Regions from separate parts of the Pantoea sp. PvP021 genome, predicted to be linked through region 3. Evidence: predicted binding sites of a transcription regulator. Region 3 holds the regulator's gene; each other region holds the start of a gene.
What was found. The regulator PurR, encoded in region 3, represses purine synthesis genes. The targets are predictions, from matches to a motif close to CANGCAAACGTTTGCNTG.

Region 1 (5,767 bases), on a different contig from region 3:
CCGCAAAGGAGGCGATCAGCAGTTCACGCAACGAGTAGTTGGAGAACTCCAGCGGCTTCTTCTTCAGCAGGCGTTTGCTGAAGCGCTGCATAATCCACAGCCAGCCAAAACGCACGATCATCAGCGCGGCATAGACCAGCCCGATATCGGCAAACAGCATCCAGAGCTCGACGTTCGGATCGGCCTGCGCCTGATCGACAGAGGTCTGCAGAATATCCGGCAACTGCAGGCCCAGCATCAGGAAGACCATGCCGTTAAAGACGAATTCCAGCATCTGCCAGACGCTGTTGGCACGCAGGCGCATCGCCAGCGGTGCCTGACGAATAATACCGGAACGGGTGATGGTCATACCGGCCGCCACGGCCGCCAGGATGCCTGAGACACCCAGATGTTCAGCAATCAGGTAAGAAGCGAACGGCAGCAGCAGCAGCAGTACGGTCTGGGTAGCCGGATCGTCACCGCTCCAGCGGCTGAGCAGGCGCAGTGACTTACCGTAGAGCCAGCAGATCGCGACACCCGCAATCAGACCACCCACCGCCACTTTCAGGAACTCAACGCTGGCACCACCCCAGGTAAACACCATGGTACCCATGGCGACTGCCACGGCAAATTTCAGCGATACCAGGCCCGAAGCGTCATTCATCAGGGCTTCGCCCTGCACGATCGACATAATCTTCTTGGGAATACGGCCTTCACCGACAATGCCTGAGAGCGCCACGGCATCGGTCGGTGACAGCACCGCCGCCAGCGCAAAGGCAGGGATCAGCGGGATACCTGGTACCAGCCAGTAGATCAGATAGCCGATGCCGATCACGGTAATCAGGACCAGCGCCAGTGCTAAGCCAATTATCTCGCGACCATGATGCAGGAACTCACTGATCGGCGTCTTCCAGCCATCCGCGAACAGCAGCGGCGGAATAAAGAGCACCAGAAACAGCTCCGGGTCAAAGTCGACATGCAGACCAAAAGTTGGCCAGGCCAGCATCGCACCCACGGCGATCTGAACCAGCGGCAACGGGATCTGAAAAGGGAGGATACGAGCCGCAACGCCAGAGAGCGACACGACCAGCGTCATGATGAGAATTGTAAAAAAGATTTCCATGCTTTCCTTAGGCGTCGTTTCTTTCAATCATTGGTTAAGCGCTAAAGTGTAAAACAAACTGCGGTGAAGATTGTCAGCTACGCGTGCGCCGGGCGGGAAAATAGTGGAAAATTCCGGACGTGCAGCCGCACGCCCGGTTGTACAGTCAGATCGCCCAGCCACCGGCGTAAAACGCCACCAGCGCGATAGCAATAATGACGGTGCCGACGTTGAGCTTGCGCCATTCCCCCGCGAAGAGACGCCCCACGACCAGGCTGGCGAAACCGATCATAATGCCCGTGACGATGTTACAGGTGAGCACGATAATCACCGCCGTTAACAGGCCCGACATCGCATCGACAAAATCATTAAAGTCGACTTTCGCCACATTACTGAGCATCAGCAGACCCACATACATTAATGCAGGCGCGGTGGCGTAAGCCGGCACCAGATACGCCAGCGGTGACATAAACAGAATGGCAAGGAACAGCAGGCCGACCACAATCGCGGTAAGACCGGTTTTACCCCCCGCCGCCGTTCCTGCCGCCGATTCGATATAAACCGCAGCCGGTGACGCGCCCACCAGACCCGCGAACAGGCTGCTGACGGAGTCGCTAGTCAGCGCACGGCCACCATTGATAATCTGGCCCTGTTTATCCAGCAGATTTGCCTGACCCGCGACCGCGCGAATGGTGCCGGTCGCGTCAAAGACCGCCGTCATCACCAGTGCCAGCACGCTTGGCAGCACGACCGGCTGCATCGCGCCCATAATGTCGAGGCTGAACAGCAGCGACTCACCGCTGGCATCACGCAGGCTCGGCAGCGCAAACAATCCTTTGTAGCTCACCGCCGGATCGAAAATCAGCCCCAACAGCGAAATGGCGATAATTGTCATGAGAATACCGCCGGGCATCCGGCGCTTCTCCAGTCCAATAATTGCTGCCAGTCCCAGCAGCGTCATCATTACCGGAAAAGTGGTGAAGTGCCCCAGCGCCACCGGCAGGCCCGGTGCCGGGTTTTTCACTACCAGGCCTACACCGTCAGCCGCAATCAGCAGCAAAAACAGGCCAATTCCGACGCCAGTGCCGTGCGCCACGCCCATCGGCAGGTTACGCAGGATCCAGGCTCGAATGCCGGTCACTGAGATCAGGGTAAACAGCAGGCCCATCAGGAACACCGCGCCCAGCGCAACCGGCACGCTGATGTGCTGGCCCAGCACGAGGCTGAAAGCGGTAAAGGCGGTTAAGGAGATTGCACAGCCAATCGCCATCGGCAGATTGGCCCACAGTCCCATAATGATGGAACCAAAGCTGGCAACCAGGCAGGTGGCGACAAACACGGCAGTAGGGGGAAAACCGGCCTTGCCCAGCATTCCTGGCACCACGATAACGGAGTAGACCATCGCCAGGAAGGTGGTAAGTCCGGCCAGAATTTCCTGGCGCACGCTGCTGCCGCGCGCCGAGATCGAGAACCAGGCGTCCAGTTTTCCACTGGCCGGGCGTGATTCAGTTGACATAGTTGAGCCTCAAAAATTTTTGTTGTGTGGATCGCTCTGCGACCATCGCTGTCCCTGGAATAAGCGGGTAGACGGCGTCACTGTCGGGTTTTACCCGGCAGGCAAACGTTTACCTTGCCGCAGATAGTTGGCCGCCAGAAGCGGCCAGATAAAAAGGCATGCGATTATCCGGCGTTTAGCGGCACATTTTCAACTGTCAGAGGGAGATTCTTCAGCATAAAGATCAGGCTTAAGTCGCCAGCAGCCACGTGGCCCAGGCCGACGTCAAACGCTGACGCCCTGAAGTTAACGCGATTTTCAGGGGGATGCGCACTGGCGCAGCAGTGATGAGACACGACCCGCCAGTGGAAGAGGGGAATTAACCTGGCAGCGAAAGCTCGCCGCCCTGATCGATCGCGCGCTGCCAGGCGGCACGCTGTTGCACAGTCTGCAGCCATTTCTGGCTGGCGGGCATCTGCTCCAGTCCGGCACGTCGCGCAAGCGCCAGCAGCGGAAAGCTCATCTGGATATCAGCGATACTGAAGCGCTGACCGGCGAACCAGGGATTTGCAGCCAGATGCTGTTCGATCATCTGCATGTGTGGCTTAAGCTGTTTATCCAGGAACGCTTTCTGCACGCCTTTACCGAATGCCGCCCCGACCGGGCGCAGCAGCCACGGCACCGGTGCTTTACCCATCTGACCGAAGATCAGCTTCATCACCAGCAGCGGCATCAGCGAGCCTTCGGCATAGTGCAGCCAGTAGCGGCACTGCAGCCGCGACGCCTCATCACTCACTTTGAGCCGGAACTCGTGATCATATTTCTCTTCAAGATATTCGAGAATGGCACCTGACTCTGCCACTACCTGGTTCCCGTCGGTAATGACCGGTGATTTTCCCAGCGGATGCACTTTTTTCAGCGCCTCCGGGGCCAGCATGGTCGGTTCGCGTTGATAGCGTTTAATCTGGTACGGCACTTCCAGCTCTTCCAGCAGCCACAGCACCCGATGCGAGCGCGATTTCTCAAGATGGTGAACGGTGATCATCATGATTCCCTGTGTTTTGACCTTCACCAAGTATAGACGTCACTCCACATCCGGATGTTTATCATCCTGTTCCGGGTCAAGCAGCACCGCACCCGAGCCCTGCTGACCCAGCCGGTCGCCGGGATTGCGCAGCGGGCAGTCGCGCATCGACAAACAGCCGCAGCCGATACAGCCATCCAGGTCATTACGCAGGCGGGTCAGGGTTTCAATGCGCTTATCCAGCTCTTCGCGCCAGTGCTGCGTCAGCGCATCCCACTCCGGTGTCGACATGCGCTTGTCAGGCGGAATGTGATCCAGGCTGTCACTGACCGTTGCCAGCGGAATGCCGATACGCTGCGCAATCTTGATAATCGCGACGCGTCGCAGCACGTCACGGCTGTATCGCCGCTGATTGCCGCTGTTGCGGGTGCTGAAAATAAGTCCTTTTGTCTCATAAAAGTGCAGTGCCGAAACCGCCACACCGCTGCGGCGCGCCACTTCACCCGGTGTTAAGACCGGTTTCGGATAGTTGCGTTCTTTTTTCATCAGGCTCTTTACCTCAAGTTAACTTGAGGAATTATACTCGCTCTCCATCAAAACCACTAAACTCCCATTACCGCTTATTAAGCACCAGAAGGATGAGACCATGATGCAAGAAGAGATCATTCATTCCCTGACGCACTGGATTGACCAGAACCTGGATAAGAGCCTGTCGATCGATGAGGTTGCCGCAAAATCGGGCTATTCGAAATGGCATCTGCAGCGTATGTTCCGTTCGGTAACGAAACAGACGCTGGGTGGCTATATTCGCGAGCGCCGTCTGACGCTGGCAGCGGAAGCGCTGTCACAGACACAGCGGCCGGTTTTTGATATTGCGATGCAGTATGGCTATGACTCGCAGCAGACCTTCTCCCGCGTGTTTCGTCGTCAGTTTTCACAGACGCCTACCGCTTACCGCCATACCATGCGCCGCCAGGCGATTCAGCGCCCTCGCCTGCTGAGTTTTGGCTGCAATGACGGTATCAGTAGCTTCACCCAGCGCACGACCGGCGAGTGCTGTCCGGTTCGTTGACCCCTCAGATGCGCCCGCCCGGGCGCATCTGACTGATTTCCCCACCGTTCTTCTGCTACTACTCGCTATTCCCTCACGCCGCTACCATACCAGAGTCAAATTTTGTTCAAAATTTAAAATCGGGTGATATAATGTGACCCAAGTCACACTTTGAACCTGGGTTGACGGCGAAAAAGCACCCCCTGACACACTTTTCCGCCGCCGGTGATGTCCGCAGATTGTCAGGAATACTTACTGATATTGAGGTCCGGCCGATGGCTACGTTAACCGCCAGTTTACTTGTTATGCGTTGGGAATTGCTGAGCGCAGTCATGATGTTTTTTGCCAGCACCCTGAAAACCAAACTTCGTCAGGATAGCCGTCACGTGATGGCATTTATGTGTGGCGGGATTGGTTTAGGCATGACCTGCTGGTTTGTTACCGGTCTGATGGGCATTACCCTGAGCATGGATAACGTGCATAACTTTCTGGAAATCTCAAAGCATGCCTTTATCGATGTGATGAGCCAGGCGCCTGCTGACTGGCCGATGCCCTGATTTTTGCGCATAAAAAACCCCGCTAAGCGGGGTTTTTTATATTGCTGTGTGTGCTTAAATTTTCTTCAACATGGCAGGGATATTAACATCCTGCACTGTAACGCCCGGGCTCTGCGTTCCGCGGCGGTCCTGAATCCACATATCTCCCATCATCTGATTTAAACCACGATCTAATCCGGTGACCAGTCCTGCACCTGGGGTGAAGGTCAGTTCGCCAAAGTAGATCCGCTCATCATGGATATACCAGTCCACACGCACGTAGTCGAAGTCACTGGCCAGCTTCTTGCTCAGTTCGAGCGCATGTTCCAGTGACGGCATAATCGGTGAGACATCCAGACCGGTATCGCGAATCTTGTGATAGGCCTCATTGAGGTTATTCACGTAGAAATTCATCGACAGCAGCGGCTGGCAGCGGTTGTAGATCACCTGCAGCACATATTCGAACTTGCCATCACGCTTGTTGAACATATGAAACTTGTAATCAATCGGCGCGCTTTTGCCATCACCAATGTACTTCTCAACCAGGATACGTGGCTTGATGTAGCGATAGTGAATCTCA
Region 2 (5,767 bases), on a different contig from region 3:
CGTCACGCTTGACGATATCCTGCATCGCGCCGACTGGTGCGGTCAGCTGCAACAGGCCTGGTATGATCATATCCCGCTCAGCGAAAAGATGGGCGTCCGTATTCTGCAGTTTACCGGGCAAAAATTTATCACCACCATGCCGGAAGCGGGCAACCAGAATCCACACCAGACGCTGTTCGCTGGCAGCCTGTTTTCGCTGGCAACGCTGACCGGCTGGGGATTGATCTGGCTGCTGCTGCGCGAGCGTCATCTGGGTGGCACCATTATTCTGGCGGATGCGCACATTCGCTACAGTCACCCCATCAGCGGACGGCCTGGCGCGATTGCCGATCTGGGCTCATTAAGCGGCGATCTCGACCGCCTGGCGCGCGGACGTAAAGCGCGTGTGCAGCTCGAAGTTGAGCTTTTTGGCAATGATGAGTGTGGCGCTGTGTTTGAAGGGGTCTATATCGTCCTGCCCGCCGATCCTGATGGGCCGCTGGAAGAGGGAGGTTCCGGCGCGCGTATCAACTAATCATCAGGGCCGCTTCAGCGGCCCAGATCTGTTGTTAACGTACCTCGCCAGCCTGCATGGTCTGCTGCAGTTGCTGACTGTCGGTTGTCACCGACAAACTGCCATTGATCGTCGGGCGAAGCGGCTGATTTGCGGTTAATGCACCGTTCAGCTGCAGCTGCATATTACTGTCACCGGTTAACGGCAACGCGGGCCATCCCCAGTTCTGTAACACATTCACAGGTACAGCACGACCCGTCAGTTGCAGCGTCAGCGGACGGGCTGGCTGCTGGCCTACGGTGGCCGTCCCTTCGAGCAGGCCCTTATTACTGAACGCACTCAGCTCCGTAACCTGAATCTGCTGCTGGTCAGCGCTCAGCGCAATCGACGGATGACGCAGGTCGGTGCGATTAAAGGTTGATTCTGCCGCGTTCAGGCTGAGCTTACCCGACCAGATCCCCCACTGGTGCTGCTGCGCCAGCAGCAGGTTTTCACCGGATCCATCCAGTGAGGTCAGCTGGAAGGGAAAAGCCGGATTGATGTCGATAATCAGGTTTCGGTTAGAGGTGAAGCGCGTCACCTCTACGCTATCCAGCCACGCGGGCAGTGTCGCCTGCCAGCGATCGCGCCAGTCCTGCGGCAGAGTGTATTCCAGTCCCGCCACCGCCAGGTTTTTCAGTGTCAGGCGTTTATCGCTACGCGACCAGTCACCGTCAGCCCGAATTACCCCATTTGCCCAGCGTGAACTGAACTGCGTCAGTGCCACGCCCTGCGGTGAGAAGTCCAGGTTAACGATGGGGTCATTTAGTTCGAATCCACCGTTGATAAAATTGCTGGCATTCAGCGCCAGCGAACCATCGTTACTCTGCCAGTCATCACCCTGCCAGTTAACGTTTCTCAGCGTCAGATCCAGATCCGTTACCGCCCAGTCAGGCCCCTGCAGGCGGGCATCGGTCATGTCGAGTCGCGTAATAGCAATCGAGGGGACAACCTGCAGGCTATGCAGGAAATCTTTCAGGCTGCTGGTGGTCTGCAGACGGATGTCGTTCAGGCGCAGCTGATTAATTTTCCAGTTGCCCTGGGCATCGCGCTCACCGTTGCCGGTCATGGAGCCACGCGCCAGGTCGGCACCAATATTGTCAAAGCGCATCCGACCCTGGGAGACACTGCCCTGGATCAGTACGTTTTCACCCGGCACATTATTCAGTGTCATGCTGCCTGCGCTCATCTGGAAGCGGGCATCGCGGCCCAGCATATCAAGGGCAGTGGGTTTCCACGGCAGAATGCCGCCATTAACCTGCTGAGCAAACAGCGGTAACGCGCTGTTGGGGCTGTCGATACGCATATTGTTGAGTTGCAGGCGATCGGCCTGAATCGGTAGCGCGCTGCCTGGCGCCAGATTGGCCAGATTCACTTCTCCGTCGCGCAGCTCAAGGCTGCTGAAATGCAGCGGATCGCTGAACTGAATCAGTGCCAGACCGAGATCGACCCGTTTCGCCACCAGAACTGCAGGCTGTCCATCGTGACCAAAGCTGAAGTCATCCAGAATGATGTGAGAGGGAGAGGAGAAATTGTGTTCAATTTTACTCAGGGAGAGATGCCATTCGGTTTTGTCACTCACCCAACGGCTAAACCAGCCTGCACCCCACTGTGTCTGCAACAGAACATAGATCACGACCAGGGTGAAAAGCAGCAGCAAAAGTAAGGTGAGGAAAAACTTTCCAATAAATTTCATAGCATCCTTCCCGAGTTAAATCCGGTGAGAGGTTGTTATGCCTGAATTACCGTTACAGCTCAACAGCCTGGATGTAAATCCGAATAATTAGCAGGCAGGCCGAAGCCTGCCTCTGGCCTTACTTCTCTGGCGGAAAAATCAGGTTGAGTGCGATAGCGGTAATACCGCCCGCCGCAATACCGGAAGAGAGCAGGGTTTTCAGCCAGTCAGGCGCAAACTGCAGGATCAGCGGCTGCTGGGAAACGCCCAGGCCCACCGCCAGCGACAGCGCAATAATCATGATGGCGCGGCGGTTAAGCGGCTCGCGTGACACAATGCGAACACCCGAGGCGGCGATGGTGCCGAACATCACAATGGTGGCGCCGCCGAGTACCGGTTCAGGGATCATCTGCACCAGTCCGCTGACCGCCGGGAACAGCCCCAGCACAATCAGCATCAGCGCGACAACAAAGCCGACGTAGCGGCTGGCAACACCGGTCAACTGGATCACGCCATTGTTCTGACCGAAGCAGGAGTTCGGGAAAGTATTAAACAGCGCGGAGACAAAGGAGTTGAGGCCATTCGCCAGCACGCCGCCTTTCAGGCGTTTCATATAGAGGGGCCCGCTGACCGGCTGCTCTGACACATCCGAGGTGGCGGTGATATCGCCGATAGTCTCCAGAGAGGTCACCATAAACACCAGCATCAGCGGGATGAGCAGATTCCAGTCGAAGCCCAGCCCGTAATAGAGCGGGGTCGGCACCACGATCAGCGGCTGATCGGTGGGGATGCCGGCGGCAGGCAGCATGCCCATCGCCCAGGCCAGCAGATAGCCCACCGCCATGGCAATGACCAGGGAGGCAACGCGCAGGTAGGGGTTCTTCTGCCGGTTAAGTAGCACGATCACCAGCAGCACAGCCCCTGCCAGCATCAGGTTTTTCGGCGCACCAAAAGTATGGTCGTTAATCGCGCTGAAACCGCCGCCAATGGAGGTCAGCCCCACCTGAATCAGCGACAGGCCGATAATCATCACCACGATACCGGAAACCAGCGGCGTGATGATCCGGCGCGCCAGGTGCAATACGCGTGACAGCACCATTTCGGTACAGGAGGCGACCATCAGCGTGCCAAACAGCGCCGCCATCATGGTAGGCACGTCAGCGCCGCCATTTTTTAGCGCCATGCCGCCCATAATCAAGGGCGTAACGAAGTTGAAGCTGGTGCCCTGAATCGACAGCAGGCCCGAACCCACCGGTCCCCATGTTTTGATTTGCAGCAGTGATGCCACACCCGATGCAAACAGCGACATGCTGATCACGTGCCGGGTATCCTCTGCGGGCAGCCCTAACGCCTGACAAATCAGAATCGCGGGGGTAATGACCGCGACAAACATCGCCAGCAGATGCTGACCGGCGGCAAACAGCGTTTGCGGCAGGGGAGGACGATCTTCAAGACGATAAATCAGTTCGCTTTGCGTGGCGGAAGGCTGTTCTGGCTGCGGATTAGTGGACATCTTCTGTTCTTCCCGAAAAATAATGTGGCGATTGTAATCATCCGCAGGCTAAAAGCAATCGTTTGCCCGGCAGGGATAAAAAAGCCGAATCAGAGGGGGGCGTTCAGACGTTGGTATAACGGGTGTTCTCTGGCAGCCAGCGTTCAATCAATGCGCTGGCCTGCTCGGGATAGTGCTGGTGGATGTGGCGCGCCACACGCTGAACTTCGGGCACCATCGCCGCATCGCGCAGCAGGTCGGCCACTTTAAATTCGGCATTGCCGGTCTGACGCGTGCCCAGCAGTTCACCCGGCCCGCGAATCTCCAGATCGAACTGGGCAATGACGAAGCCGTCATTGCTGTCGCGCAGCACCTGTAAACGCTTCTGCGCCGTCTTGCTCAGCGGCGCTTTGTAGAGCAGTACACAGTGTGATGCCACGGCACCACGGCCCACACGGCCCCGCAGCTGATGCAGCTGCGCCAGCCCTAACCGCTCCGGGTTTTCGATGATCATCAGGCTGGCATTCGGCACGTCCACACCAACCTCAATCACGGTCGTCGCCACCAGCAGCTGCAGTTCATTCGCTTTAAACGCCTGCATCACCGCCTGTTTTTCCGCAGGCTTCATCCGGCCATGCACCAGCCCGATGTTTAAGTCGGGCAGCGCCGTTTTCAGGGATTCCCAGCTGGCTTCTGCCGCCTGTGCTTCCAGCAATTCTGACTCTTCAATCAGGGTACAGACCCAGTAGGCCTGACGCCCTTCGCGGCAGGCATGCTCAACCCGCGCCACAATCTCATCGCGTCGGGTATCGGGGATAGCCACGGTGGTCACCGGTGTACGTCCCGGCGGCAGCTCATCGATGGTTGAGGTATCGAGATCGGCATAAGCGGTCATCGCCAGGGTGCGCGGAATTGGTGTGGCGGTCATGATCAGCTGATGCGGATGGAAGCCCTGCTCCTCACCTTTCTCCCACAGCGCCAGTCGCTGGTGGACGCCGAACCGGTGCTGCTCATCAATAATGACCAGTGCCAGACCGTTGAACTGCACCTGCTCCTGAAACAGGGCATGTGTGCCCACCACCATCGCCACCTGACCGCTGGCTATCGCTTCCTGCTGTGCCTGGCGGGCTTTGCCTTTCTGTTTTCCGGCCAGCCAGCCCACTTCAATGCCCAGCGGCGCAAACCACTGGCGGAAGTTACTGGCGTGCTGTTCAGCCAGCAGTTCGGTCGGCGCCATCAGGGCAACCTGCTTACCATGTGCGATAACGTTCAGCGCAGAGAGGGCGGCGACCAGTGTCTTACCCGAGCCGACGTCACCCTGCACCAGCCGCATCATCGGAAAGTCATTTGCCAGATCTTTCTCTATCTCCGCCACCACGCGTTTCTGCGCATTGGTCGGTGAAAAGGGCAGCGCAGCCAGCAGCTGGTCGCTAAGGTTGTGCCGGGGAAGCATCGGTAAAGCGTAATAGCGCTGAGCACCGGCGCGTACCGCCAGCATGCTGAGGTTGTGTGCCAGCAGCTCTTCCAGAATCAATCTGCGTTGTGCCGGATGACGACCACTCTCCAGCTCGCTGAGTTTTAGATCGGGTGGTGGACGATGCAGCGTGCGGAGCGCATCTGGCAGGCTGATTAAACCGCCGCTCAGTTCCTGCGGCAGCAGTTCGGCAATCGGGCAGCTCTCCAGCAGCGTCAGTGCCTGATCGGTGAGATTACGCAGCGTGGCCTGCCGAATACCTTCGGTGGTGGGATAAACCGGCGTTAAGGTCTCTTCCAGCGTCACATTGCTCTGTTCGCCCTGGATCCGGTATTCGGGATGGATAATCTCAGCGCCACGCTGACCGCGTTTAATTTCACCATACGCGGTGACGCGCCGGCCCGGCGACAGGTTGTTCTTCATCCCGGCATTGAAATTAAAGAAGCGCATCGTCAGTACGCCGCTGCCATCGCTAATCTGGCACACCATCATCCGGCGGCGACCAAAGGTGATATCTGTGTGCAGCACTTCGCCTTCTACTGTGGCCCAGATACCGGGCAGCAGATCATCAATGGCATAGAGTTGGGTACGATC
Region 3 (5,767 bases):
TGCTCACGCGGGTCAATATTCAATAACTTATTGTTAGGGCGCTAACTAAAAAGTCAGTGTGTCACTGATTATCCTGGCAGGCAGTTTGCGCAGAGGCAACAACAGTTTGTGCGCTTGCGGCACGCTGCATGGCGTAACCCAACAGCGCCAGCACAATTGTCACCGTCATCATCAGTGTGGTGGTAAATAGCGGCTGAGTTAAGCCGGCCGACACTGCCAGGCTGGCAGCGAAACAGAGTCCTAACTGCAGTGTATTCTGCAACGCGGCGGCTTTACCGGTAGCGGTTGGGAAGGGCATCAGCGCACTGGACACCACAATCGGATAGATCGCGCCGTTAGCCAGCGCCATACCGCAGAACGGTACCATCAGACTCACCAGCGTGCTGCTGCCAGCAAGCGCAACAGCAAACAGCGCCAGAATGCTCAGGCTGTAGACGGCCAGCAGCCAGGGCAGCAATTGTGCGCCGTTAAAGCGGTTGAGCAGGGTGCGACAGCCGAAGCCACCAATTAAAAAGGCGAGCGTCTGGGGCACATAACTCAGACCGATATCGGCGGGCGACAGACCCAGATCCGCCAGAATAAAGGGCGATCCGGTCAGCCAGGCAAAGAAGCTGGCTGAGCAGGCGGAGTAGATCAGCACGTTGCCGCTGTAGACCCGTGATTTAAGCAGCGTGAAAAAGCCCGGCTGCGCACCTTTTTCTCCCGCTGCCTTGCGCACGGTGGGCAGACGCAGCGTGGCCAGAATCAACGCCACTGCAATCAGGGTCAGCACCAGGAAAATCGAACGCCAGTGGAAGTGGCCGATCAGCCAGGCACCCAGCAGCGGAGCCAGCGCCGGAGAGAGCGCAACCAGCGGCATAATGGTGGCAAAGACTTTGTTAGCGCGCGCTGCAGGATAGCGATCCACCACCAGCGCCTGCCAGCTTACGGCAGCGGCACAGACGCCAATCGCCTGGACAAAACGCAGCGCCAGCATCAGATAGATATCATTCACCCACAGCATGCCTGCGCAGCCAGCGCCAAACATGGCCAGTCCGGACAGCAGCACCGGTTTACGACCGATGCGATCGGAGAGGGGGCCCCAGAAGAGCTGACCCACGGCGAAGCCGCCCAGGAAGAGACTCATACTGGCGCTGATCAGACCGGGTGAAGTGTTAAAGGTTTGCTGCATCGCACCAAAGGCGGGCAGGTACATATCAGTGGCTAAAAAGCCCAGCATGCTCAGCAGGGCAAGGTAGGGCATAAACCCTTTATTCGACAACATCTGATTCTCATTTTTGCAGGATAAACGCGGCAGAGTGTAAAAGGTGCGTTTGCTGCTGTGAAACGGTAATATTTGCCGATTGCTGTTAAAATTTTTGAAGGCAGATTATGTGGTCAGAATATGCATTAGAAGTGGTTGACGCTGTCGCCCGCGGGGGGAGCTTCAGCGCCGCCGCGCAGGAGTTACATCGGGTGCCCTCTGCCATCAGCTATACGGTGCGTCAGCTGGAAAACTGGCTGGCGGTACCGCTATTTGAACGGCAGCATCGCGAAGTGGTTCTGACCCCGGCGGGTGAGCATTTTGTCCGGGAAGGACGTAGCGTCATCAAAAAAATGCTTGCCACCCGGCGACAGTGTCAGCAGCTGGCTAACGGCTGGCGCGGCCAGCTAAGCATAGCCGTTGACCGTATCGCTAAACCTCAGCGCACCCGACAACTGGTCAAAGATTTCTATCGCCACTTTCCCGATATGGAGCTGATTATCAGCTATGAAGTCTTTAACGGCGTCTGGGATGCGCTGGCCGATGGCCGGGTGGAAGTGGCGATTGGTGCCACGCAGGCGATACCGGTGGGCGGACGTTTTGCTTTTCGGGATATGGGCACACTTAACTGGCGCTGCGTGGTTGCGCCCGACCATCCTCTGACGCAGGCGAGCCAGATAGATGATGACACGCTGCGGAGCTGGCCCTCCCTGGTGCTGGAAGATACTTCTCGCGCACTGCCGCGTCGTATGACATGGACGCTGGATAACCAGCGCCGGCTGGTGGTGCCGGAGTGGCAAACCGGGCTGGAGTGCGTGCAGGCGGGATTGTGTGTGGCGATGGTGCCCGGTCACCTGGCCAGGCCGCTGCTCGACAGTGGCGAGCTGGTTGAACTGACGCTGCCGGTGGCGTTTCCGGACAGCCCATGTTGCGTCAGCTGGGCAGAGGATCGCGCATCACCGGCGACAGGCTGGTTGCTCAGCTATCTGGGTGATGCGCAAACGCTTAATCAGGAGTGGTTAAGCGAGCATTAACGGCGATAGTCGCGGAACGGGCCATCGGCCACGGAACGGCGCTCAATCAGCGTGGGATGGACCTCAATCGTTTGTGACACTTCGCGCTTACTGGTAATGCGGTCCAGCAGCATTTCCAGCGCTTTCTCACCCAGCTGGGCTTTAGGCTGATGCACCGTGGTCAGGGCCGGTGCAAAATAGCGGGCGTTGCGCACATTGTCATAGCCGATCACCGAAATATCCTGGGGGACGCGCAAACCCATCTCGTCGGCGGCGCAAATCGCGCCCATCGCCATGATGTCACCGCCACAGAACACCGCCGTCGGACGCTGCTTCTGCGACAGGATCTGCTGCATCGCCTGATAGCCTGACTCCGGCTCAAAGTCACCCTGCACAATCCACTCGGCGCGTGGCTGAATACCCGCTTCTTCCATCGCCTTCAGGAAACCGGCATGACGTCCGCCACCGGTGTTACGCTCCATCTGACCGGGGATAGCACCAATATCCCGGTGTCCGCGTTCAATCAGATAGCGTCCCGCCAGATAGCCGCCCTGGAAAGCATTATCCAGTACCGTGTCGGTGAAGTCGGCGCGCGATTCACCCCAGTCCATCACCACCATCGGGATATTGCGGTTCTCTTCCAGCATCTGCAGCAGATCGTCCGGATATTCAGAGCACATCACCAGCAGCCCATCGACGCGTTTCTGCGCCATCATGCTGAGATAGGCGCGCTGTTTTTGCAGATCGTTATGCGCATTACCCAGAATCAGCGTATAGCCTTTGTCAAAGCAGTGATTTTCAACCGCTTCGATAATTTCAGCGAAATAGGGCGCTTCGCTGGAGGTGGCAAGCAGGCCCAGCGTTTTGGTGTGATTCACTTTCAGGCTGCGCGCCACGGCGCTCGGCGAGTAGTGCAGTTCTTTAATCGCCTGCCAGACCGCGTTGCGCGTCTCTTCAGCCACAAAGCGGGTTTTATTGATGACGTGCGAAACGGTGGTCGTTGAGACGCCAGCGCGTTTCGCCACATCTTTAATTGTTGCCATGAAAATCGGACTCCAGTGCTTATCTAACTCTATGATAAGCGTAGTGTTAAACGTTTGCGTCTGCTCAGGGTTTTTTCCGCAAAGATGCAGCTTTCATGGCCAGGAAACAGGCCGCTGGCGGCGTAAAAGCGCCTGAAAACGTGCGCAAACGGAATCAGGGTTGCGCGCGTTGCGCAACAAAGGCGGGATTCTAACAAGGCTGAACGGATAAAACGAGATTTTTACCGGGCCCTGTGGGAAAATGCGATACCCCTACTAATTGTGTGACTAAGGAGCAAGCAATGAGTACCGATCTTAAACTGGCTTTAATGACCACCGCGGGCTGTCTGCTGATGATTGTGGCCTTTAGTTTTACCGCTATTCTGCACTAAAAAAAAGCCGGGATTATCCCGGCTCTCTTCTGGTTGTTCTGCTGCTCAGCGTATGGTTTTTGGCGTCATCACCCGACGGGCACCAATATAGTGGCGCTGCCAGTAATCTTCTCCTAACGCGCTGATCTGAATATCTTTGCCGGTGCGTGGCGACTGGATAAACTTGCCATCACCCAGGTAAACGCCGACATGGTCCGCAGTACCGCGTCCATTGATACGGAAGAAGACCAGATCGCCTTTCTCCAGCGACTCACGCTTGATCGGCGCGGCATCACGCAGGTGGTACATCTCGTTAGCGGTACGTGGGATCTTAAACTTCACCAGATCTTTATAGGCGTACCAGACCAGGCCGCTGCAATCGAAACCGGTATGGGGAGAGGTGCCGCCCCACTGATAGGGTTTACCCAACTGACCCATCAGCTTGGTCATCGCGGTTTCGCGGGCCTTCTGGTAGCGCTGACGGTGAGATTTGCTCATCTTAATCGTGCCGGTCTCGCTGGTAGTGACCTCTGCGGTTTTCAGCAGGCGCTGATGACCATAACGTTTTTTCTCTTTGTTCTTACTGAGACGGGCGGTTTTTAGCGAGGTCTTCTTAGCAGGCGTCTGTTTCGCGGCGAGTTCGACTTTTTTCAGTTTTTTTGTTTTTAGTTTTTGAACCGGGCTGAGGCGAGTCTTTTTCGTCACCGTTTTGACCGGGCGACGCTTGCGACGCTCATCGTCGCGCGCACTCTTTTTCTCTGCTTTATGCGTACTGACGTTCACCGGCGCGTGAGGCGACGCAGCGGCGATGTTGAAAAACAGTTGCGCAAAGGCCAGCATGAAAAACGTAATGATTAAACGCATAGTCCGTTGATTAGTTAAGTTGTCAGGGCCACTACGCACCGCGACAAAGTTGAGATTAATCTGATCCAGGATCAGCGCCCAGGCCATTCTAGTCCAGTTCTTTTAAAAACTGTAATGCCTTTTAATATTAATCTTTGCAACCCACGCAATTGTGCTGAAAATGAACATTTTCAGCGTCTTATATCAACGAAATTATTACGAATTATTAATCTGTTACCTGCTGTTAATAATCAGGAATTCAGGTGTCCCGGAGCAGGACTTAACAATGATGGCGATTTAATCGGGCAGCGATCAAAATCTCGTTTTCAGTCACGCTGCGAAGTCGCTACAATAAACAAACACGATGTGACGAATTAAGGAAGGCAATTATGAGTACTGTAGAAAAAATTCAGCGCCAGATCGCAGAAAACCCGATCCTGCTGTACATGAAAGGTTCCCCGAAACTGCCAAGCTGCGGTTTCTCTGCACAGGCGGTGCAGGCGCTGTCAGCCTGCGGTGAGCGTTTTGCTTACGTGGATATTCTGCAGAACCCGGACATTCGTGCCGAGATGCCGAAATTCGCTAACTGGCCAACTTTCCCGCAGCTGTGGGTTGATGGCGAGCTGGTCGGTGGATGCGACATCATCGTTGAGATGTTACAGCGTGGTGAACTGCAGACGCTGATCAAAGAGACTGCAGAAAAATTTAAAGAAGCAGAATAAAAAAAGGCCGACATCACGTCGGCCTTTTTCATTGCGGCATCCCTTATGCGGATGTCGTGGCTTCTGCATCGCCTTCCGCGAAGGGCAGCGGCCAGCCGCCTAACCGTTTCCAGCGGTTCACCAGCTCGCAGAACAGCGTTGCCGTCTGCTGAGTGTCATAGAGCGCCGAATGCGCCTGCGTGCTGTCAAACTCCATTCCCGCCGCAATACAGGCCTTCGCCAGCACCGTCTGACCCAAAACCAGCCCGCTCAGGGCCGCGGTGTCAAAGGTGGCAAACGGGTGAAACGGGTTGCGCTTCAGGCTGGCTCGTTCCGCCGCCGCTGACATAAAGTTCAGGTCGAAGGTGGCATTGTGCGCCACCATGATGGCGCGATTGCAGCCGCTGTCTTTAATGCCCTTGCGCACCATTTTGAAAATGGCGTGCAGCGCCTCATATTCACTGACTGCGCCGCGCAGCGGATTGCTGGGATCGATGCCGGTAAAGGCCAGGGCTTCGGGATGCAGCAGCGACCCGACAAAAGGTTCGACGTTGAAATGCAGCGTCTGGTCAAT

Region 1: the regulator PurR is predicted to act here: its motif matches at 2,696-2,713, upstream of ACVKSX_RS17840 (NCS2 family permease).
Region 2: the regulator PurR is predicted to act here: its motif matches at 3,772-3,789, upstream of ACVKSX_RS22750 (nucleobase:cation symporter-2 family protein).

The regions. Positions count from the first base shown of each region.
Region 1 is NZ_JBSRXX010000007.1:155,442-161,208, forward strand. It holds gene ACVKSX_RS17835 (Na+/H+ antiporter) at 1-1,102, opposite strand, end outside; gene ACVKSX_RS17840 (NCS2 family permease) at 1,248-2,597, opposite strand; gene ACVKSX_RS17845 (glutathione S-transferase family protein) at 2,956-3,621, opposite strand; gene soxR (redox-sensitive transcriptional activator SoxR) at 3,661-4,146, opposite strand; gene soxS (superoxide response transcriptional regulator SoxS) at 4,247-4,672, shown strand; gene ACVKSX_RS17860 (YjcB family protein) at 4,927-5,208, shown strand; gene ACVKSX_RS17865 (ATP-grasp fold amidoligase family protein) at 5,263-5,767, opposite strand, start outside.
Region 2 is NZ_JBSRXX010000013.1:89,714-95,480, reverse strand. It holds gene fabY (fatty acid biosynthesis protein FabY) at 1-514, shown strand, start outside; gene ACVKSX_RS22755 (AsmA family protein) at 549-2,228, opposite strand; gene ACVKSX_RS22750 (nucleobase:cation symporter-2 family protein) at 2,347-3,720, opposite strand; gene recG (ATP-dependent DNA helicase RecG) at 3,824-5,767, opposite strand, start outside.
Region 3 is NZ_JBSRXX010000001.1:947,916-953,682, reverse strand. It holds gene punC (purine nucleoside transporter PunC) at 62-1,264, opposite strand; gene punR (DNA-binding transcriptional activator PunR) at 1,372-2,277, shown strand; gene purR (HTH-type transcriptional repressor PurR) at 2,274-3,299, opposite strand; gene cydH (cytochrome bd-I oxidase subunit CydH) at 3,581-3,670, shown strand; gene ACVKSX_RS04360 (C40 family peptidase) at 3,716-4,513, opposite strand; gene ACVKSX_RS04355 (Grx4 family monothiol glutaredoxin) at 4,879-5,214, shown strand; gene rnt (ribonuclease T) at 5,258-5,767, opposite strand, start outside.